3 regions of the Pantoea deleyi genome follow, and region 3 is predicted to be linked to each of the others. Evidence: predicted binding sites of a transcription regulator. Region 3 holds the regulator's gene; each other region holds the start of a gene.
What was found. Region 3 encodes Fur, which represses iron uptake genes when iron is present. Its sites were predicted from a motif close to ATAATAATGAGAACNACTATCAA; they were not measured.
Positions count from the first base shown of each region.

Region 1: exbB (tol-pal system-associated acyl-CoA thioesterase) is a predicted target of Fur. The motif match lies at 3,399-3,421, and genes of this name have one in related genera.
Region 2: J1C59_RS11320 (TonB-dependent siderophore receptor) is a predicted target of Fur. The motif match lies at 5,065-5,087, and genes of this name have one in related genera.

Region 1 covers NZ_CP071405.1:687,516-694,797, reverse strand. The annotation lists gene J1C59_RS03425 (Csu type fimbrial protein) at 1-607, shown strand, start outside; gene tcuC (MFS transporter) at 604-1,926, opposite strand; gene exbD (TonB system transport protein ExbD) at 2,163-2,585, opposite strand; gene exbB (tol-pal system-associated acyl-CoA thioesterase) at 2,592-3,314, opposite strand; gene J1C59_RS03405 (TRAP transporter substrate-binding protein) at 3,663-4,634, shown strand; gene J1C59_RS03400 (TRAP transporter small permease) at 4,681-5,187, shown strand; gene J1C59_RS03395 (TRAP transporter large permease) at 5,203-6,489, shown strand; gene metC (cystathionine beta-lyase) at 6,624-7,282, shown strand, end outside.
Region 2 covers NZ_CP071405.1:2,400,646-2,407,927, reverse strand. The annotation lists gene J1C59_RS11340 (FGGY family carbohydrate kinase) at 1-274, shown strand, start outside; gene J1C59_RS11335 (mechanosensitive ion channel family protein) at 434-1,564, opposite strand; gene J1C59_RS11330 (flagellar brake protein) at 1,660-2,394, opposite strand; gene J1C59_RS11325 (GlsB/YeaQ/YmgE family stress response membrane protein) at 2,603-2,851, shown strand; gene J1C59_RS11320 (TonB-dependent siderophore receptor) at 2,919-5,018, opposite strand; gene treA (alpha,alpha-trehalase TreA) at 5,210-6,895, opposite strand; gene ghrA (glyoxylate/hydroxypyruvate reductase GhrA) at 7,105-7,282, shown strand, end outside.
Region 3 covers NZ_CP071405.1:2,849,435-2,856,716, reverse strand. The annotation lists gene nagE (N-acetylglucosamine-specific PTS transporter subunit IIBC) at 1-507, shown strand, start outside; gene glnS (glutamine--tRNA ligase) at 660-2,327, shown strand; gene J1C59_RS13465 (hypothetical protein) at 2,563-2,958, shown strand; gene fur (ferric iron uptake transcriptional regulator) at 3,028-3,471, opposite strand; gene fldA (flavodoxin FldA) at 3,818-4,348, opposite strand; gene ybfE (LexA regulated protein) at 4,481-4,756, opposite strand; gene ybfF (esterase) at 4,925-5,689, opposite strand; gene seqA (replication initiation negative regulator SeqA) at 5,940-6,488, shown strand; gene pgm (phosphoglucomutase (alpha-D-glucose-1,6-bisphosphate-dependent)) at 6,516-7,282, shown strand, end outside.

The DNA of each region.
Region 1 (7,282 bases), 1.8 Mb from region 3:
GATCAACCTGGCGGGCCTGCTGGGCAGCCTGAATTTTGCCATTCCGGTCTATCTGCGAACGGTGCCCGGCCAGGTGGTGGCCGCCGGGACATATCAGGTGACGCTGAATATGGCGGTGACATACCGCGTCTGCACCAGCATCAGTGTCGGCGGGCTCTGCTTAAGCGAACAGAACGGCAGCGGCATCATCCCGATCGCTATCACCGCCATACTCACCAATGACTGCACGACGATTACCTCGCCCAATATCAGCTTTGGCAGTGCGCCGCTGGTCGGCAGTTTCTCCGCCGTCACGCAGACTATTAATGTCCTGTGCAGTAAAGGCAGCACCTATACGGTGGGGCTGAGCAATGGCAGCTATCCGGCGGGCAGCGTGCGGAATATGGCCAGCGGCACCAACCGGCTGAGCTATGAGATCTATAAAGAGTCCGGCAGCAATCGCTGGGGGTCGGCAGGAACGGAACGCTGGAGCAGTACGATCTCCTCGGCGGTGTCAGCGGATGGACTGACGCGCGGCTATAACTATACCGCGCGCATCCTGACGTCGCAGAGCACGCCGCCAGCCGGAAACTACAGCGACAGCGTGGTGGTCGATCTATCGTTTTAGAGTGAGGCGCTGACCGGCGCGGTACGGTGACGCAGCTGATACTGCTTCACCATCCGGCCAATCAGCAGCGTGCCGATCAGCCCGCAGACGGCCGCAAAGGTCAGCCAGATGCCCGGCATCGCCTTGTCACCGGTGGCGTGGATCAGGTAGCTGGAGATGGCCGGGGTGAAGCCGCCAAACAGCGCCGTTGCCAGGCTGTAAGCCATCGAGAAACCGGCGGCACGCACCTCGGCAGGCATAATCTCCGCCAGATAGACCACCATCGCGCCGTTATAGCTGGCATAGAGGAACGACAGCCACAGCTCCGCTTCCAGCAGGTGGGCGAAGCTGGCCGAGCCCACCAGCCAGTGCAGCACCGGCCAGGTGGTGACAATCATCAGCAGCGTAAAGACAATCAGCAGCGGACGGCGTCCGACGCGATCGGACAGCGCCCCCATCAGCGGCAGCCAGAAGAGATTTGAGATGCCGACGCAGAGCGTTACCAGAAACGCCTGCTTGTCGCTCATCATCAGCACGGTTTTGCCAAAGGTAGGGGTAAACGCGGTAATCATGTAGAACATCACCGTGGTGGTGACCACCATCAGCATGCCCGCCAGCACCAGCGCCCAGTTGCTGGCCACCGACCGCATGATTTCCGTCATGCCCGGATGATGTTTACGTTTGCTGAACGCCTCGGTCTCCTCCAGCATCCGGCGGATATAGAACAGGAACGGCACAATCAGACAGCCGACCACAAACGGAATACGCCAGCCCCACTCCGTGACCGCCTCTTTGGCCAGCAGATGGTTCAGCATCAGCCCCAGCAGCGCAGCGAAGATCACCGCAATCTGCTGACTGCCCGACTGCCAGCTGACGAAAAAGCCTTTGCGCCCTTCAGGGGCCACTTCCGCCAGATAGACCGACACGCCGCCCAGCTCAACACCCGCCGAGAAGCCCTGCAGCAGGCGTCCCAGCAGAATCAGGATCGGGGCCGCCGCGCCCAGAGTGGCGTAGCCCGGCACCAGCGCGATGGTCAGCGTCCCTATCGCCATCAGGCTCAGCGTCAGCAGCAGCCCTTTGCGACGACCATGATGATCGATGTAGGCACCCAGAATGATCGCCCCCAGCGGGCGCATCAGGAAGCCCGCACCAAAGGTCATCAGGGTCAGCATCAGGGAGGCAAACGGGTCATCGCCGGGGAAGAAGGTTTTGGCTATCGCGGTGGCGTAGTAGCCAAATACCATGAAATCGTACATCTCCAGGAAGTTACCACTGGTGACGTTAAAGATGGTTCGGGCGGCACTCTTTGGCGGCTTTTGTAAAGACGGGGTGTGACTCATAACGGCTTCCTGTTGTTTTTTAGCCGTTTTAGCCTGCCTGAGTCAGGAATAATGTGACCAGGCTCACCATTGCACTTTACAAAACTATGTACATAAGTAACAACCAATTAACAATTCAGTTCAGCCAGCATAACCGATCGGTGCGATCGCCGGTTGGCCTGATTTTGTGTGGCTGCTGCGCAGGCATAAAAAAAGGCGACGGAAACCGTCGCCCTGTTCTGATGCCGGATAACCCGCTATTTCTTCACGGTTTCCATGCCCATCAGACCGATCTTCAGGTAGCCCGCCGTGCGCAGCTTATCCATCACGCTCATCAGCGTTTCATAGTCCACTGACTTATCCGCCTGGAAGAAGATGGTGGTCTCTTTATTGCCCTGGGTCTGGCTGGTCAGCACGTTCACCAGCGAATCGGGCGTGACCCGATCGTTGCCGACATAGAGCTGCTTATCCGCCTTGATCGACAGGTAGACCGGCTTTTCCGGTCGTGGCTGCGGCGCGCTGGTCGAGGCGGGCAGGTTCACCCGCACGTCAACCGTCGCCAGGGGCGCGGCCACCATAAAGATGATCAGCAGAACCAGCATGACGTCGATAAACGGCGTCACGTTGATCTCGTGCATTTCACCCTGTGTTTCCAGGTCGTCGTTTAATCGCATTGCCATAAGTAGTTACCCTAACCGCAGTTTCTGCGCGGTGGCGGGACGCGGAACATCCCGGGCGACGGTGCCGAGGTCGATATCGCGGCTCTGCAGCAGCATGACCTGGGCGGCCACATCTCCCAGCGAGGCTTTATAGTTAGCGATCATGCGGGCAAATACGTTGTAGATCACGACAGCCGGGATAGCCGCCACCAGGCCGACCGCGGTCGCCAGCAGCGCTTCGGCGATCCCCGGCGCGACCACGGCAAGATTGGTGGTCTGGGTTTTCGCGATGCCGATAAAACTGTTCATGATGCCCCAGACGGTGCCGAACAGCCCCACGAATGGCGCGACCGAACCGATGGTCGCCAGGAAACCGTTGCCCCGTCCGGCGTGGCGGCTGAAGGCCGCGACGCGGCGCTCAAGGCGGAAACTGGTGCGGTCTTTGATGCCGTTGGTGTCTTCCACGCCCGCCGACAGCGCAAGTTCATTCTGCGCATCGTTCAGCAGCACCGCGCTGTGGCTGTGGCCGGTAAACGACTGGGCGATACGGGCGGCGTCATTGAGATTGCGGGCTTCGCCCAGCGCCTGCTGCTCGCGCTTCAGGCGACGCTTCGCCGCGCTGAGTTCGGCATATTTGCCGAAGAAGATCGCCCAGGTCACGACAGAGGCCAGCAACAGGCCAATCATAACCACCTTTACCACGATATCGGCATGTTGATACATGCCCCAAACGGAGAGGTCCGTTTGCATCAACTCACTGGCTACCACGCTGCTTCTCCAACTTCTGATTCAGGGATGCAAAACAAGCGCAAATAATAGCAAAACGGCGCCGAATTGATAGTAGTTCTCATTAGTATTTACAAATAGCGCCCCCGTAACGGCCCCGTCCGCGACCGTGTGAAGCCGCCATATGCCCGGATGTTTCTAAAATGTGAAGCTGCATGAAAAATTATTAAAACAACGTTTCAAAATGTGATGAGATTCATTCAATCAGCACTGCTGCATTTTACTCCCGCCGGTTTTCACTATGCTGGCTCCTCACGGCCCCTCCGGTTTGCCCCCATCCCGGGCCGTCCTACCTCTGCGGGAGACAACATAATGAGAATGATAAAAACAGGCCTGGCAACTGCCCTGGCGTTGACGATGATGAGCGCTGCCGTCCAGGCACAGGTCATTAAAGTTGCCGAAGTGCAGCCCGCGGGCTATCCGACGGTGGTCGCCCTGCAGCATATGGGTGACAAACTGAAACAGGCCACCAACGGACGGCTGGAGATGAAGATCTATGCCGGTGGCGTGCTGGGTGATGAAGATCAGACGCTGCAACAGGTGCAGCTCGGCGCCATCGATATGATCCGCGTTTCGCTGGCGCCGGTGACCTCGATTGCCCCGGAAACCAGCGTGCTGACGCTGCCCTATATTTTTCGCGACGCAGACCATATGCACAAGGTTCTGGATGGTGAGATAGGCCGCGAGATCGCCAGCCGGTTCGATAACGATCCCAACGCCCGCATGGTCTTTCTCGGCTGGACCGACGCCGGTGAGCGCAACATGATCACCAAAAAACCGCTGGCGAAGCCTGAGGATCTCAAAGGGATGAAGATCCGGGTGCAGAACAGCGCCATCTCGCTGGCGACGCTGAAAGCCATGGGCGCGAACCCGGTGGCGATGGGCGTCAGCGAAGTGTTCAGCGCCATGCAGACCGGCGTGGTCGATGGCACCGAGAACAATCCCCCGACCTTTGTGGCCCATAACTATCTGCCGGTGGCGAAGTTTTACACCCTCAGCGGCCACTTTATCCAGCCGGAGATGATCCTCTATTCAAAACGTGCCTGGGATCGTCTCACGCCCGACGACCAGGCGCTGCTGAAAAAGCTCGGTAAAGAGGCGCAGGATGAAGAGCGCCAGCTCTGGGCGACCTACACCGACGACTCGATCGCGAAGATGAAGGCGGGCGGCGTCACCTTCCAGCAGACCGACCGCGACTATTTCGTGAAAGCGACGCAGCCGGTGCGCGATCAGTTTGGCGGCAAATATCAGGATCTGATGACCCGGATCGCTGAGGTGAAATAATCCCGGCGCCACACTGCCGTGTGGCGTGCTTAATCAGGTATCAATTATGACTGCTTATACGCGTCTGATGGATGGGCTTTATCTGCTCTGCATGCTGGTGGCCGCGGTGGCGCTGCTGATCATGGTGACGGTGATCCCGATTGGGATCTTCGCCCGTTACGTGATGAACGGTGCCCTCTCCTGGCCGGAACCGGTCGCCATTATCTGCATGATCATTTTTACGTTTATCGGCGCGCCGGTGGGCCTGCGTGCCGGGACCCATATCTGTGTGTCGATGGTCACCGATCGCCTGTCGCCCGCCCGGCAGCGCCTGATGCTGCGCGTCAGCGACCTGCTGATGATCGCCACCTGTCTGGTGATCTTTCAGGCCAGCTACAGCCTGTGCGAAGCGATGTGGATGCAGAGTCTCGCTGCGCTGCCCGCGGTGACCTACGGCGAGATCTACCTGCCGATCCCGATCGGCGCGATCTTTACCCTGCTGTTTGTCATTGAGCGATTGCTGAACGGCGATCAGAGTCAGCGGCCGGTTGTCTCGCTGGGCGGCACCCACTAACGCGGAGCACTAAAAATGGATGCATTGATTCTGATAGGCAGTTTACTGGTACTCCTGATGGTGGGCTTTCCGGTTGCCTTCGCCGTCGGCCTCAGCGCCTTTATCGGGGCGTGGTGGATCGACCTGCCGCTGGAGGCGGTGGTGATCCAGGTGACCAACGGCATCAACAAATTTTCGCTGCTGACCATTCCGTTCTTTATTCTGGCGGGCGCGATCATGGCAGAGGGCGGCATTGCCCGGCGGCTGGTCAACTTCGCCTATATCTTTGTCGGATTTATTCGCGGCGGGCTCTCCCTGGTTAACATTGTCGCCTCGACCTTCTTCGGCGCGATCTCCGGTTCATCGGTAGCGGATACCGCCTCGATCGGCTCGGTGATGATCCCGCAGATGGAGGAGAAAGGCTATCCGCGTGATTTCGCCGCCGCCGTGACCGCCAGCGGATCGGTGCAGGCGGTGCTGACGCCCCCCAGCCATAACTCGGTCATCTATTCGCTGGCGACCGGCGGCATGGTGACCATCTCCTCCCTGTTTGTCGCCGGGATCTTCCCTGGCCTGCTGCTGGCGGCCTGTCTTATGGTGATGTGTCTGGGCTTTGCCCGTAAACGGGGCTACCCCAAAGGCGAACGGATCCCGTTTCGTCAGGCGCTGAAGATTTTCTTCGATGCGTTCTGGGGGCTGTTTACCGTGGTGATCATCATGGGGGGCATCCTCTCCGGCATCTTCACCGCCTCGGAGTCTGCCGCCATTGCCTGTTTCTGGGCCTTCTTTGTGACGATGTTTATCTACCGCGATTTCAAATGGCGTCAGCTGCACATCCTGCTGTTCCGCACCATTAAAACCGTCACCATCGTTATGGTGCTGATCGCCTTCGCGGCGGGCTTCGGCGCGGTAATGACCTTTATGCAGCTCCCGACCCTGATTACGGACGCCTTCACCAGCCTCTCCGATAACAAATATGTGATTCTGATGTGCATCAACATCCTGCTGCTGGTGGTGGGAACGCTGATGGATATGGCACCGCTGATCCTGATTCTGACGCCGGTGCTGCTGCCGGTGGCGACCGCGCTGGGCATCGATCCGGTTCACTTCGGCATGATCATGCTGACTAACCTGGGGATCGGGCTGATTACACCGCCGGTCGGTACGGTGCTGTTTGTGGCCAGCGCGGTGAGTAAACAGAAGATTGAACAGGTGGTCAGGGAGATGCTGCCCTTCTACGGCATGCTGTTCCTGGTGCTGATGCTGATCACCTATGTCCCTGCCATTTCACTCTGGTTACCGCGCCTGATGGGCGTGATGTAGCACAATAAAAGCGGCCCGTTCGCGGGCCCGTTTTTTTATGCTGCGACGCACTCTGATAATCACCATTGAGTCTCAACCCTGCTGGTCGTTTCGTGATAACGTGAGGGCTTAGTCAGAAGCGGCAAAGGCGACTCATGACCACCAGAAAAATTGATACCACGCTCGTCAGCGCAGGACGCAGTAAGCGTTATACCCAGGGTTCGGTGAATGCGGTGATTCAGCGCGCCTCCTCGCTGGTTTTCGATAGCGTTGCGGAGAAAAAACGCGCCACCGCAGGCCGGGCAAAAGGCGAACTCTTTTATGGCCGCCGGGGCACCCTCACCCACTTTGCGCTGCAGGATGCGATGACCGAGCTGGAAGGCGGCGCAGGCTGCGTGCTCTACCCCTGTGGCGCGGCAGCGGTGGCGAACGCGATTCTGGCCTTTGTAGAAGCCGGCGATCATGTGCTGATGAGCGGCGCGGTCTATGAGCCGACACAGGACTTCTGCACAAAGATTCTGGCGAAAATGCAGGTGTCGACGGGCTGGTTCGATCACACGACAGGCAGCGAAATCGCTGAGCTTGTGCAGCCCAATACCCGGGTGGTTTTCCTTGAGTCGCCCGCCTCCATCACCATGGAAGTGCAGGATATCCCGGCGATCGTCGCGGCCGTTCGCGCCCGCGCACCCGACGCGATCATCATGCTCGACAATACCTGGGCGGCCGGGATCTTCTTTAATGCTCTGGCGCACGGCGTCGATATCTCGATTCAGGCCGGCACCAAATACCTGATTGGCCACAGCGATGCGATGAT
Region 2 (7,282 bases), 450 kb from region 3:
GGATGGCAGCGCCACCGAAAATCAGTGGCTGATGCAGCTGCAGGCCGACGTGTTGCAGCGGCCGCTGCAGCGGGTGCCGACCGCCGAGGTTTCTGCGCTGGGGGCGGCGCTGCTGGCCGGTAAAGTGCTGGGGTGGTGGCAGCAGGGCAGTGATATGCAGGCGCTGCAGGGCGGCAATGTGATTATGCCGCGTGAGGCGTATGCGCAGCCGATGCAGGAGGCCTATAAGGGCTGGATCGACGCCGTTGCGCGTTGCCGTTATCAGCCGCATTGATCTCCATCCCGCCGGGCGGTGGCAACATGCCCTCAGCCCCGGCAGCAGTACGGGCAACCGTGACGCTTAACGGGGGCCAGCGAGACGGCAGAGGTTCCGCCGGTGCGGGCACGCGGGGTGCCGCACCGGCTTCATGGCCTGCGTTGCCGCAGAGGGGGCTCAGCGCGCCATTCTGCGCGCGTCGCCCTCATCATTCTCCACCGCCACCAGATCCACCGGCGGCAGATTACCGCCGCTGAACTCCACCTGGCGAATCGGGAAGGCGAAGCGAATATCACGTTCTTCCAGGGCCGCCATCAGCTGCAGGTTAATCTCCTGCTGAATATCCATATATTTGTTGTAATCCGCATCCAGCACGTAATAGACCACTTCAAAGGTCAGCTTCGAGTCTTCGAAAGCCAGGAAGTGGGCGCGGTCAAAGCGGGTGGTTTCCACGCCCTGGATAATCGATTTCACCAGCGGGCTGATCTCACGCACCCGCTCTGACGGCGTCGCGTAGCTGATGCCAAACTTAAAGACGATGCGGCGCTGCTGCATACGCTTGTAGTTATGGATCGTCTGCTGCAGCAGGATGGTATTTGAACAGACGATCTGCTCACCACTCAGGCTGCGCAGCCGGGTGGTTTTCAGCCCGATATGCTCAATCGACCCGGCAATATCACCGAATACAATAAAGTCGCCATGCTCAAACGGCTTATCAAAGCCTATCGCCAGTGAGGCAAAGACATCGCTCAGCACGGTCTGAATCGCCAGCGCAATCGCGATACCGCCCACGCCCAGACTGGCGACCAGCGCGGTAATGTCGATACCCATATTCGACAGAATGGCGAGCAGCATCATGACCCAGACCACCACCCGCAGCAGGATCCCCAGGATCACCGTAGTGACCGGGTTACGCACATGCAGCGGATCGCGCAGCAGGCTCTTCAGCCAGAGCCGGATGCCGCCGTCAATCCATAACGCAAGCTGCACGATCAGCGCCAGGAACCAGCCATGCGAGATGGTTACGCTCCAGGAGGCGGGCAGATCGACGAACTTCAGGGCGATGAGCAGTGAAAAAATCAGCAGCAGGGTCTGGCTGGTGCTGCGCAGTATCTCCACCAGAATCGCAGTGGCGCGAACGTGACGATGTTCGCTGTAGAGAGCAATCCGGTTGGAGATAAAGCGAATCAGGGTACGCAGTACCCAGTAGATCACCAGGGTCGACACCACCACAATGGCGCTGTTAATCCAGAGGTCCTGATTGAAAAAGAGGGAGTGAAAACGACGTGATGCGAGCCAGTTTTCCATTGGGGAGAATCTCCTTGCTGGGTTCCGGTTTAAAAGAAACGAGCAAGAAGCATAGCCTGGATGCGCGCCGTTCGCGGGGCGCATCCCTGAAACGGTTACTGAAAACGGGTCGATTTATCGCGAGCCAGTCGCTCAAGCGCAAAGATAATCTGCTGTAGCTGCCGCTCCTGCGCGGGATTCAGCGTGTCAAAGCGGAAGCTCAGCCGGGGCGTGGTGCGGGTTTCATTTTTGCGGGTCACAACGCTGCGTTCGCCAATGTGCAGCAGCCTGACCGGCACCTCAAAATAGCCATACTCGCCCAGTTCAACCCGGAACTGGCTGAAGCTGTCGCCGTTCTGCAACGTTTCCGGCAGCGCCTCATCCACCAGCACGCCGATGCCGCCCAGCGACAGATCCTGCAATCGCAGCCGCGTTTTTGTGCCATCCGGCCAGACGGTATGGCACCAGAACTGCGGTTCAAGCGGGGCGGTCACGCGGAAAAATTCCCGGCGCTGAATCTGCCAGAGCAGCTCAGGCAGCGGCGCGCTGAAAGCGGGCAGGCCCTCGAACTCCACCTTTTGCAGCGCGGCAAGGCTGAACTCCACCTTCGCACCACAGGTTTCGGCGACGATGCTGAGATCTTCGCTGTGAAGAGCGTAATCGTTATCCAGATTGTTACTGCCGAGATCAAATACCAGGCGCGTTTCATCGGCCGCCAGCATCCGGCTGATGAACTGTCCGCGCGGAAAACTGACCAGAAGTGGCGTCTGCGCCCGAAGCAGATCTTTCATCACGCCCAGAACCGCCAGCGTGCCACGTTTGAGATATTGTTCCTGGTCGGTTTCTTTCACATCCTGCTCCACAAGAGGGTCATTATTCTGCGCTGTTTTTCTGCCTCGTCACGGTTATCGGCGCAGGTAAAAAAAGCTTTAGCCAGGCCAGCCCGAAAAAAGGTGTGCAGAGACAGGCATATCCTGAAAAGCTGTCTATACTTATCGCAGTAAACCGCTTGATTAATCAGGCGTTCACGATTTAATCATAAAAAGGAAGGAGCAACAGATGGGTATTATTTCCTGGATCGTCTTTGGCTTAATCGCGGGTATTCTGGCGAAGTGGATTATGCCGGGTAAAGACGGTGGCGGTTTCATTCTGACGGTCGTACTGGGTATCATTGGTGCCGTAGTGGGTGGCTGGATCAGTACACTGTTTGGCTTCGGCCGCGTTGACGGGTTTAACTTCGGCAGCTTTGTCGTGGCTGTAATCGGTGCCATCGTGGTGCTGTTTATCTACCGCAAAGTACGCAGTTAACCGGTACGGTTTCAATAAAAAAGGGGACGAAGCGATTCGTCCCCTTTTTTTATCTGTTACATGCTCATCAGAAGTCGTAACCCACGGTCGCCATCACGCTGCGTTCCGCACCCCGGTAGCAGTAGCCCGTGCCGTAGCAGCCCGCCACGTAGTTGCGGTCGGTCAGGTTATTAGCGTTAACCTGCAGCCAGGCACCTTTCAGGCTGCTGTTCCAGACGCCCAGATCGGCCTTCACGGAGGCATCGAACAGCGTGACAGAAGGAACACGGGTGGTATTTTCGTTGTCCGCCCACTGTTTGCCGATGTAGCGCACGCCCGCGCCCGCACTCAGGCCGTAATCAAACTGATAGTGACCCCAGAGGGCCGCCATGCTGTTGGGTGTTACGTAAGGCGTGTGACCGTCGTTGCCATCCACCGAATCTTTGTAGCGCAGATGATTCAGCGTGTAGCTCGCTACGGTGCTGAGGCGCGGCGTCAGCTGATTGTGCGCTTCCAGTTCAATCCCCTGTGAATGCACTTTGCCCGATGGCGAATAGGTCGCCGTCTGCACATTACGGTTTGCCACATCTTTCTGCGTCAGATCATAAACCGCCACGCTGTAGAGATCGCGGCTGCCCACCGGCTGATATTTCACCCCGGCTTCATACTGCTCAGCGGTGGTCGGCTTCAGCAGGTTATTGTTGGGATCGGTGAGGGCGGTCGGCGTGATCGACTGGCTCCAGCTGACATAAGGCGAAATGCCGTTGTCGAAGGCGTAGAGCAGTGCGGCGCGACCGCTGACGTGATCATCCTGACGACGGGCGCTGCCGCTGTTGTTCGCCACGATACGGTCATAGCGGCCGGAGAGATCCAGATGCCAGCGATCCAGCTTCATCTCATCCTGCAGGTAGAGCCCGGTCTGATAGTAGCGACGGGTTTTACTGGTCCAGAGGTAGTCAGGCATCTCGCCCACCTGCTCGCCGGTCAGGGCATTCAGCTGCGAGGCTGAGCCGCTGGCGGCCATAATATCATTCTTATAACGGTGGTACTCGCCACCGAGGGAGACGCGATGCTCCAGCTCACCGGTGCTGAACTCTGCCGTCAGGCGGTTATCGGTAGACCAGGCAGCCAGCGAGGATCGTTCGCCGGAGTAGTAGCGGTTCAGCAGGTCGGGATTAGTGCGATCCCAGCCAATCTGATAGACCTGATCGAGATCGACATTCGAGTGGCTGTAGCTGCCGGTAGAGGCGAATGACCAGACGTCGTTGAAGCGGTGACCAAAATCGAAGCTGTAAATCTGTTCGCGTCGTTTGAACTGGTCGAGGTCGCTGTTGCCTTCATAGAAGTCGTTGTTCAGCTTGTAGCCGTTGTGTTCGTTGAGGCTGCCGTCGCCGGGAACGGAACCGTGATAGCCACCTGAGGGATCCTTCTGCAGGTAGGCTTTCAGGATCAGATGGGTATCCTCATCCGGCTGCCACATCAGTTGCGGCATCAGCGCATATTTCTCTTCGCGGGTGTGCGCATACTGGGTATCGCCATTGCGCGTGATGCCGGTCAGGCGGAAGGCCCACTGATCGTTAATGGCGTTGGTGTAGTCAAACATCGTGCCGGTGGTGGCATTGCTGCCGGCCTGCAGCTGGATGTGACCTTCTTCGCTGAACTGAGGACGTTTGGTCACCATATTGACCAGCCCGCCCGGCACGGTCTGCCCATAGAGTGCAGAAGAGGGACCTTTGATCACGTCGACACGCTCCAGGAAGGCGTTATCAACCTGCAGAACGTTGAAACTGCCGCCGTCGCTCATCAGCCGCATACCGTCGAGGAAGGTGTTATCGACATCACCGCCGTGGAAACCGCGCAGTGCAATGGTGTCATACCGGGTGGCGGCACCGCCGAAATTGGTAAAGACGCCTGAGCTGTAACCCAGCGCCTGATTCAGGGTCAGCGCCCCCTGATCCTGTATCTGCTGGCGGGTCACTACGGAGATGGACTGCGGCGTAGTGATCAGCGAACGGTCGTTTTTGGTCGCGCCCTCGCTGGTGGTCGCCAGATATCCCTGGGTAGGGGAGGCGGAATCTTCCAGCGGCTGAGCCGTCACTACCATATCGGCAGCGAAACTCAGAGCAGGCGTGGTCAGCGCCAGAGTGCAGAGGGGAACATAACCTTTCAGCGGCAATGACAGTTTCATCGAAATTCCTTTCTTAGCAAAGCGATCAGGCAGGTGGACAATAGTCTTGATAGTTAATCTCATTATCATAATGAGAATTATTACCTTTTAAAATTCGCTGCAATTTTGCCTGCGACTGAAAAAAGTTCAAGTAAAATTCGCTGAAAGGGGGAGAGGATACCTCCGGCAGGGCCAGAGGTATCCGGAGAGCACTAAGGCTGTGAGGCCGACGCCTGAGGAATATCGTGGGCGCTGTTGCAGGTTTTCTCTTTCGGACAGTATTTATCAAGCAGTTTCAGCGTGACGCCGTTGGTCCAGCCAAAACCATCCTGCAGCGGGTATTCGCCGCCACCGCCACCACCAAGGTTTTTGCCTTCGACGACATATTTTTCGACCAGCTTATGCTCCCGGTCATAGGTGTTCTGGACGTTCTGCAGGAAGCGGATGCCCACCTCTTTTGCCAGTTTCGGCTGGTTGTAGTGTTCCAGACCCTCGACGGCGACCCACTGCAGCGGTGCCCAGCCGTTCGGGGCATCCCATTGCTGGCCGTTGTTGACGGTCGTGGTCACCAGACCGCCCGGCTTCAGCAGCTGTTTCTCCACCGCACGGGCGGTGCTTTCAGCCTGCTTATCGCTGGCGACCTGCAGATAGAGCGGAAAGAGCGTCGCGGCGGTCAGCTGCGGATGGACCTGCTTTTTCTGCCAGTCATAATCGGCATACCAGTTCTGTTTGCTGTCCCAGAGATAGCGGTTGATGGCCGCCTGGCGCTTCTCTGCCCGGTCGGCAAACTGCTTCGCGCGATCGGTCTGCTTGTTCATCTGATAGGCTTTCGACAGCGTCTGCTCCAGATGGAACAGCAGGCTGTTGAGATCGACCGGCGCCAGCTGCGTGGTCCGGATGGTCGAGAGATTATGCGCGTCGGTAAACCAGCGCGAACTGAAATCCCAGCCCGAGGCGGCACCGGAACGCAGCTCGCGGTAGAGTTCCGCCTTATTGCGCTGAGGCGCTTTCTGCGCGGTGGCGATGTCATCCATCCAGGACTCGGTGCGCGGCACGTCACGCGCATCCCAGTAGCGGTTGAGCAGCGTGCCGTCTGCCAGCTTAATCACCCGTTTGCTGGCTGCACCCGCCGCGACGTTGTCGCTGTCCGCCATCCAGTAGTCATACTCTTTCTGCAGCTGCGGCAGGTAGCGGGTGTAGGCCTGGCCGTTATCGTGCGTCGCCAGCAGATCGACCATCAGGCTGAAGAACGGCGGCTGTGAGCGGCTCAGGTAATAGCTGCGGTTGCCGTTGGGGATGTGGCCATAGCGGTCGAGCAGGGAGGCGAAGTTATCCGTCATATCCTGCACTTTATCCCAGTGGCCGCTTTCGGCGAGGCCCAGCATGGTGAAGTAGCTGTCCCAGTAATAAATTTCGCGGAAGCGTCCGCCCGGCACCACATAGGGTTTGGGCAGCGGCAGCAGCGAGTCATACTGACCGGCACTGCTGGCCGTGCGCGTCAGCACCGGCCACAGACCATCGATGTGCTCACGCAGATTCTGTCCGGCGGGCGGCACATACTTGTCGCCCGCGGCGGGCAGGGTAAAGTTGGCATCGACGAAGCGTTTGAGGTCGAAATTGCGCTGTTTTTTCTGCATCTGCCAGTCGGCCAGAATCGACGAGGGGTCGAACTTCGGCACCGCATCAGCAAAGGTTTTTTGATCCGGATAGAATTTCGCCTGCTGCACGGCATTGAACAGCGGGCCTAAGCGGACATCCGGCGGCTGCGGCTGATTGTTCAGCATGCGGCTGCTGTCATCGGCCTGAGCCGCGAAGGCGGGTACGCTCAGCAGCAACGTGAGCAGATAAGGTGCATAACGCTGACGCCGTTCGGCGGCGTTTACCTCAATTTTTATCATCGGTTTTTCTCCTTGTCCGAAATGCGGCCGCGCGTAACGCATTGACCACAGGACCAACTTTAGACCTTATCTGACCACTTCACCCTGAAGCGAGCCGGAAATGTGAAGCCACAGGAATTATTGACCGGCAAAAAAGCGCTTTTCCCCACCGGTTTTTTCTTGCTCTCATGCTGCTTTTCCTGGACGCTGAAAGAAAAAAGGAGAGCAGGATGGAGATCATCTGGTATCACCCGTCGCAGTCTGCCGCGGCCTGGATTAACGGTTTACAACAGCGCCTGCCTCAGGCAACGGTTCGTGCCTGGCAGCCCGGCGACAATCGGCCAGCCGATTACGCGCTGGTCCGTTCCCCGCCCGCTGAGATGCTGCAGGGCCGCGCCACGCTGCGCG
Region 3 (7,282 bases):
GCCGAGCCGGAAGTCAAACCGCAGGCGGTGCTGAACAGTGAGAAGCGGGTTATCGCGACCCTGCTGGCACCGGTTTCCGGTGAAGTTGTGGCGCTGGAAGCGGTTCCGGATGAAGCCTTTGCCAGCAAAGCGGTAGGCGACGGTCTGGCGATCAAACCCAGCGACAAGCGTGTCGTGGCGCCGATTGCGGGCACCGTGGTGAAAATCTTCAACACCAATCACGCCTTCTGCCTGGAAACGGACAACGGCGTGGAGATTGTGGTGCACATGGGGCTGGATACCGTGGCGCTGGACGGCAAAGGCTTTACCCGTCTGGTGGAGGAGGGGGCCAGCGTGGTCGCCGGTCAGCCTGTGCTGGAGATGGACCTGGATTTCCTCAACGCCAACGCGCGCTCCATGGTGAGTCCGGTCGTGGTCAGCAACAGCGATGATTTCGCCGGTCTGACGCTGCTGGCCCAGGGGCAGGTCGTGGCAGGCGAAACCCCGCTGTACGAAGTGAAAGGCTAATCCCCGCAACAGAACCCCACAGGCAGGAAGCGATTCCTGCCTTTTTTGTTTTAAAGGCTTAACAAACGGTTGTTTCCCTCAGACGCTTTGTGGATCATACTCCGTTACTTCGTGGTACAAATCACCCGTTATTCGTATTGAGGATTTTTGAGATGAGTGAGGCTGAAGCCCGCCCAACTAACTTTATTCGTCAGATCATCGACGAAGATTTGGCGAGCGGCAAGCACAGCAGCGTGCATACCCGTTTTCCGCCAGAGCCCAATGGCTATCTGCATATTGGTCATGCGAAATCGATCTGTCTGAATTTTGGCATCGCCCAGGATTATCAGGGTCAATGCAACCTGCGTTTTGACGACACCAATCCGGTCAAAGAGGATATCGAGTTCGTTGAATCCATCAAGCGTGACGTCCAGTGGCTGGGTTTTGAGTGGAGCGGTGACGTCCGTTACTCATCAGACTATTTTGATCAGCTCTATCACTTCGCCGTTGAGCTGATCTCTAAAGGACTGGCCTACGTCGATGAGCTGAGCCCGGATCAGATCCGTGAATATCGCGGCACCCTGAAAGAGGCGGGTAAAAACAGCCCCTATCGCGACCGCAGCGTGGAAGAGAACCTGGCGCTGTTCGGGAAAATGCGTGACGGTGAGTTCGCCGAAGGCACCGCCTGCCTGCGCGCTAAAATCGACATGGCTTCAAACTTCATCGTGATGCGCGATCCGGTGCTCTACCGTATCAAGTTCGCGGAGCATCACCAGACGGGCAACAAGTGGTGCATCTACCCGATGTATGACTTCACCCACTGTATCTCCGATGCGCTGGAAGGCATTACGCACTCGCTCTGTACGCTGGAGTTCCAGGACAACCGCCGTCTCTACGACTGGGTGCTGGATAACATCACCATTCCGGCGCATCCGCGTCAGTATGAGTTCTCGCGTCTGAACCTGGAGTATGCGGTGATGTCAAAACGCAAACTCACCCAGCTGGTGACCGAGAAGCATGTCGAAGGCTGGGATGATCCGCGTATGCTGACCGTGTCGGGCCTGCGTCGTCGTGGCTATACCGCCGCCTCTATCCGTGAGTTCTGCCGTCGCATTGGCGTCACCAAGCAGGACAACATCGTGGAGATGGCGTCGCTGGAATCGTGCATCCGTGACGATCTCAACGAGAATGCGCCACGCGCCATGGCCGTGCTGGATCCGCTTAAAATCGTGATCGAGAACCTGCCAGCGGGCCACAACGAAGTTATCACCATGCCAAATCATCCGGGCAAACCGGAGATGGGCACGCGTGACGTGCCGTTCAGCCGCGAAATCTGGATCGATCGCGCGGACTTCCGCGAAGAGGCGAACAAGCAGTATAAGCGTCTGGTGCTGGGCAAAGAGGTTCGCCTGCGCAACGCCTATGTGATTCGTGCCGAGCGCGTCGCCAAAGATGAAGCGGGTAACATCACCTGCATCTACTGCACCAGCGATGTCGATACGCTGAGCAAAGATCCGGCCGATGGCCGCAAGGTCAAAGGGGTGATTCACTGGGTTTCGGCGGATCATGCGCAGCCTGCTGAGTTCCGCCTGTATGATCGTCTGTTCAGTGTGCCAAACCCGGGCGCGGCCGAGGACTTCCTGGCGGTGATCAACCCGGCGTCGCTGACCATCAAAAATGGCTTCGTCGAGCCGGGCCTGCGCGATGCGGAACCGGGTGTACCGTTCCAGTTCGAACGCGAAGGCTATTTCTGCGCCGACAGCGTTTACTCGAAGCCGTCGCAGCTGGTGTTTAACCGCACCGTCGGTCTTCGCGATACTTGGGCGAAAACCGGCGAATAATAGCATCCGGGGCTGACCCCATAAAATGGCAAAAGGGCGATTTATCGCCCTTTTTTATTGCCCCGATTTTCATCATCACCGACGTTTATTCTGTACTAACCGCAACCGCATCCGCACCCCCCGTGAGAGTAATCTGAGTTTAAAAAAATTAATCAATTTCAGGGTGTGAATTAGCCGCTTTCAGGTAGGCTATGCGCTCTCAGAGGTCGCAAAGCGGGTTACAGAAGGAAAAAAAATGAATGCTCTCGCTCAGGAAGCCAGACACAGTGTCGTCGTTTTACATCAGCTCATTGAACGTATTTTTAATCAGGCGGCCGGTTCTGATGACAGTTTTGAGTTGCTGATGTCCTATTTTCATCCCGAATTTCGCATGGTGACGCCGAAGGGCAAAGAGTACAACCTTAACGGCGTCGAGGATCTTTTCCGGCAGCTGCAGGGGCAGCGGGAGGGGATGCGTATCGCCACCTGTGAACATGTGGTCCTGTCGCATCATGAAAAAGAGATCACCGTGCAGTATCGCGAAATGCAGATGATGAACGGTAATAATCAGAGCCGTATCTCTCTGGCGATTCTGGATTGCAGCAGCACTATTCCGCGCTGGCGTTATCTGCAGGAGACGCTGGTCGCCTGACCTGGCCATACGATGGACGAAAAAAAACCGGTGCATTCACCGGTTTTTTTGTATCCCGCCGTGCCAGAATTACTGGTCGTGCAGGTTTTCGTTTTCCCGGCAGTCGCCCACGGTGCAGTGGCCGTAGAGATAGAGGCTGTGGTTGGTCAGCTTGATGCCATGACGGGTCGCGATTTCGCGCTGACGCGTTTCGATAGATTCATCGCTGAACTCGATAACCTTGCCGCAATCCAGGCAGATCAGGTGATCGTGGTGGTGCTGCTGAGTCAGTTCGAAGACAGATTTGCCGCCTTCAAAGTTGTGACGCGTGACAATGCCCGCATCGTCGAACTGGTTCAGAACACGGTAAACGGTAGCCAGGCCAATCTCTTCGCCGATATCGATCAGGCGTTTGTACAAATCTTCCGCACTGACGTGATGGCACTCAGGTTCCTGAAGCACTTCCAGAATTTTCAGTCTGGGCAGCGTTACTTTCAGGCCAGCCTTCTTTAATGCGGTGTTGTTGTCAGTCATGCGGATTTTGTCCTGTTACTAATATCACTTTTGTGGCTTGTCGCCCTGAATGTCGATCTGCGCTTATTCTCATTTGCGTCTCATTATAAAGCTGAAGCGATGAAATGAAAACCAGAGGGCGTGCCTGAATCATCCTGGGCGAGAGGGGATTCGTCACCGGGCCGGGGAGGATTCTGGCAGAGTCTGTCTGACCATCACTTCGACTTACCGACTGAGAAAATACGCGGAAGATCGATGCGGGTATTCTACAGATTAAACGGAGAAAGTTAAAAAAATGTGGCTATTATTTCTATAGGAATTTCCATTGCCTCAATGTGAGCTGGCGCTCACATTGAGGCATGCAGGATCAGGCTTCCAGAATCTCTTTCAGCTGCAGCTCATCGAAGATCTGCTTAACCCACTGCTCAACACGCTGGCTGGTCAGTTCAGGCTGACGATCTTCGTCAATGGCCAGACCCAGGAAGTGTTTGTCATCGGCCAGACCTTTTGAAGCCTCAAAATGGTAGCCTTCGGTTGGCCAGTGGCCGACGATGACCGCGCCGTGTGGCTCGATGATGTCGCGAATGGTACCCATCGCGTCACAGAAGTACTCTGCGTAATCTTCCTGGTCGCCGCAGCCAAACAGCGCAACCAGTTTGCCGTTGAAATCGATCTCTTCCAGCGTCGGGAAGAAGTCATCCCAGTCGCACTGCGCTTCACCGTAGTACCAGGTCGGAATGCCCAGCAGCAGGATATCAAACGCTTCCAGATCTTCTTTTGTGCTTTTCGCGATGTCATGCACTTCTGCAACGTCTTTACCCAGCTGCTTCTGGATCATTTTTGCAATGTTTTCGGTGTTGCCGGTATCGCTGCCAAAGAAGATGCCTACGAGTGCCATGAGTAAAATAACCTCTTAAATCCTGATGATGAGATGTGTGCCGCAGCACAATTCAGCGAATAATAGCAGACGAGGCAAACCCGCGGAACGGTTAAAGCCTCGACATTTGCTCCTGCGTGCGGTTTGCCCGCGTTAATCCAGTTTGAGCTGTGCCAGCAGCATCTGTTCAATCAGTTCGCTGCGGCTGAGATTGCGCTGTTCTGCCAGCGTATTGAGTGCATCGACGGCTTCACTGTTCATTTTCAGCTCGACACGACGAAGTCCGCGCCCTTTGTCGCGTTTCAGTTGATTGCGCTTGTTGATGCGCAGCTGTTCATCACGCGAAAGCGGACTGGTTTTGGGTCGACCGGGGCGGCGCTCATCAGCAAAGAGATCGAGCGTCGTGCGGTCAGTCTGTTCTTTTGCCATGGCTTAGTAAAACTGAATGGGTGCGGGTGTCAGACACTCACCGCGCAGATTATAAATTATTGGCCGCTGCCGCAGCAAAACTGACCCGCGGCAAAATTTTAGCGCGACATCATACTTCACGCTTACGCCCGACGCCAATCCTAAACCTTTACCGCCATCTATTTGCTTTTAAAGCGCAAAAAATCGGCGAACCGCGCGCAAAACGGCATCGGGTTTTTCCGCGTGAACCCAGTGTCCTGCGCCGCCAATGACGTGCGCCTGCGCGGCCGGAAACTGCTGGAGCAGGGCATCGCGATAGCCATTGTCCAGATAGCTGGACTCCCCGCCGCGAATAAACAGCGCCGGATGGGGCCAGGCGGGCACCGGCACCCAGCCAGAAATCGTTGTGTAGTTGTCCCACAGCACCGGCACGTTGAAGCGCCATTCGCCCTCCTGAAACGACTTCAGCAGGAACTGGATGACGCCCTCTTCGACGATCAGCGTACGCATAACCCGCGCCGCCTCGCTGCGCAGAGTCACGCCCGACGCCGTCACGGCACGGATAGCGGCAAAGATGTCGTCGTGGCGACGGGTCTGATAGTCCACCGGCGCGATGTCGATCATCACCAGTCGCGCAATGCGGTCCGGGATAAGCGCGCTCATCGTCATGGCGATTTTGCCGCCCAACGAGTGACCGATCACCGCGACGCGGTCGATGCCCTGAGCATCCAGCGTATCAACCATATCCTGCGCCATTACAGCGTAGTTCATCTCGCTGGAACGGGGGGACAGTCCGTGGTTACGGACGTCCACCTGCAGCAGCGGACCGGCATCTTTCAGCCCGCGCGCCAGCACGCCAAGGTTATCCAGACTGCCAAACAGACCGTGAATAAGCAGGATGGGCAGGGAATCAGCAGAAGATTGTTCAGTTTGCAGACGGGCGTTCAAAATCATAGCAAAGTTCTTAAGTTTGAGACCTGAGCTTAGGTTATCATGGTTTCACCTTTTCAGGCGCGCCGGTTCCGGCGGCATTAGGATATATTCTGACTTTTGCCCGTAAACCGTTTGATTACTAACAACCCGCCTGAATTTAACTTTATAATCCTGATGTTAGAACCCACACACCCGTTGAATTGCCTGGCTATACTCAGGGCTTTTCAGGAAACAGGTGGTTCTGCCATGAGAAAGAACCGTACGGAATAAGATGAAAACGATCGAAGTTGACGAAGAGCTCTACCGTTATATTGCCAGCCACACGCAACATATTGGCGAAAGCGCATCCGACATTCTGCGCCGCATGCTGAAGTTCACCGCCGGTCAGACGGCGCCCGCTTCGCCTGCGCAGCCCGCGTCAAAAGAAGCAGCGAAAGCGTCTCAGCCTGTGTCCGTGGAATCACGTCCTCAGGATCGCGTTCGCGCGGTGCGTGAGCTGCTGCTGTCCGATGAATATGCGGAACAGAAGCGGGCGGTAAATCGCTTTATGCTTATCCTGTCAACGCTCTATCGTCTTGATACCACAGCCTTTGCTGAAGCCACTGCTTCTCTGCAGGGCCGCACCCGCGTCTACTTTGCAGGTGACGAGCATACGCTGTTACAGAATGGCACCCATACTAAGCCGAAGCATGTGCCCGGCACACCGTACTGGGTCATCACCAATACCAACACGGGTCGTAAATGCAGCATGGTCGAACACATCATGCTCTCGATGCAGTTCCCTGCGGAACTGACCGAGAAAGTTTGCGGCACCATCTAAAAACTTAAGCGTCAGGGAGCAGCGCCAATGGCCAATCACCCACGTGCCGGGCAACCCGCCCAGCAGAGCGATTTGATTAATGTTGCACAGTTAACGTCACAATATTATGTCCTGAAGCCCGATGTGGCGAACCCGGAACATGCGGTGAAGTTTGGTACCTCTGGCCATCGCGGCAGCGCAGGGCGTCAGAGCTTCAACGAGATGCACATTCTGGCAATCGCCCAGGCCATTGCCGAAGAGCGCAAGAAGAACGGCATCACCGGACCCTGCTACGTCGGTAAAGACACCCATGCGCTGTCCGAACCGGCGATGCTGTCGGTGCTGGAAGTGCTGGCGGCCAACGGCGTTGATGTGATTGTACAGCAGGACAACGGCTACACGCCGACCCCTGCGATCTCGAACGCCATCCTTGAGCACAATAAAGCGGGTGGCGCGCTGGCCGACGGCATCGTGATCACGCCGTCACACAACCCACCGGAAGATGGCGGCATCAAGTACAACCCACCGAATGGCGGCCCGGCTGACACTAACGTCACGAAAGTCGTGGAAGATCGCGCGAATCAGCTGATGAAAGCGGGACTGCAGGAGGTAAAACGTCTGCCTCTGGAGCAGGCGCTGGCCAGCGGTCATGTGGTCGAAAAAGATCTGATCCAGCCTTACGTTGAAGGCCTGGCGGAGATCATCGACTTCCCGGCGATTCAGAAAGCCGGTCTGAAGCTGGGCGTTGATCCGCTTGGCGGTTCCGGTATTGCCTACTGGCAGCGCATCGCCGAGCACTACAAGCTGGATCTGAC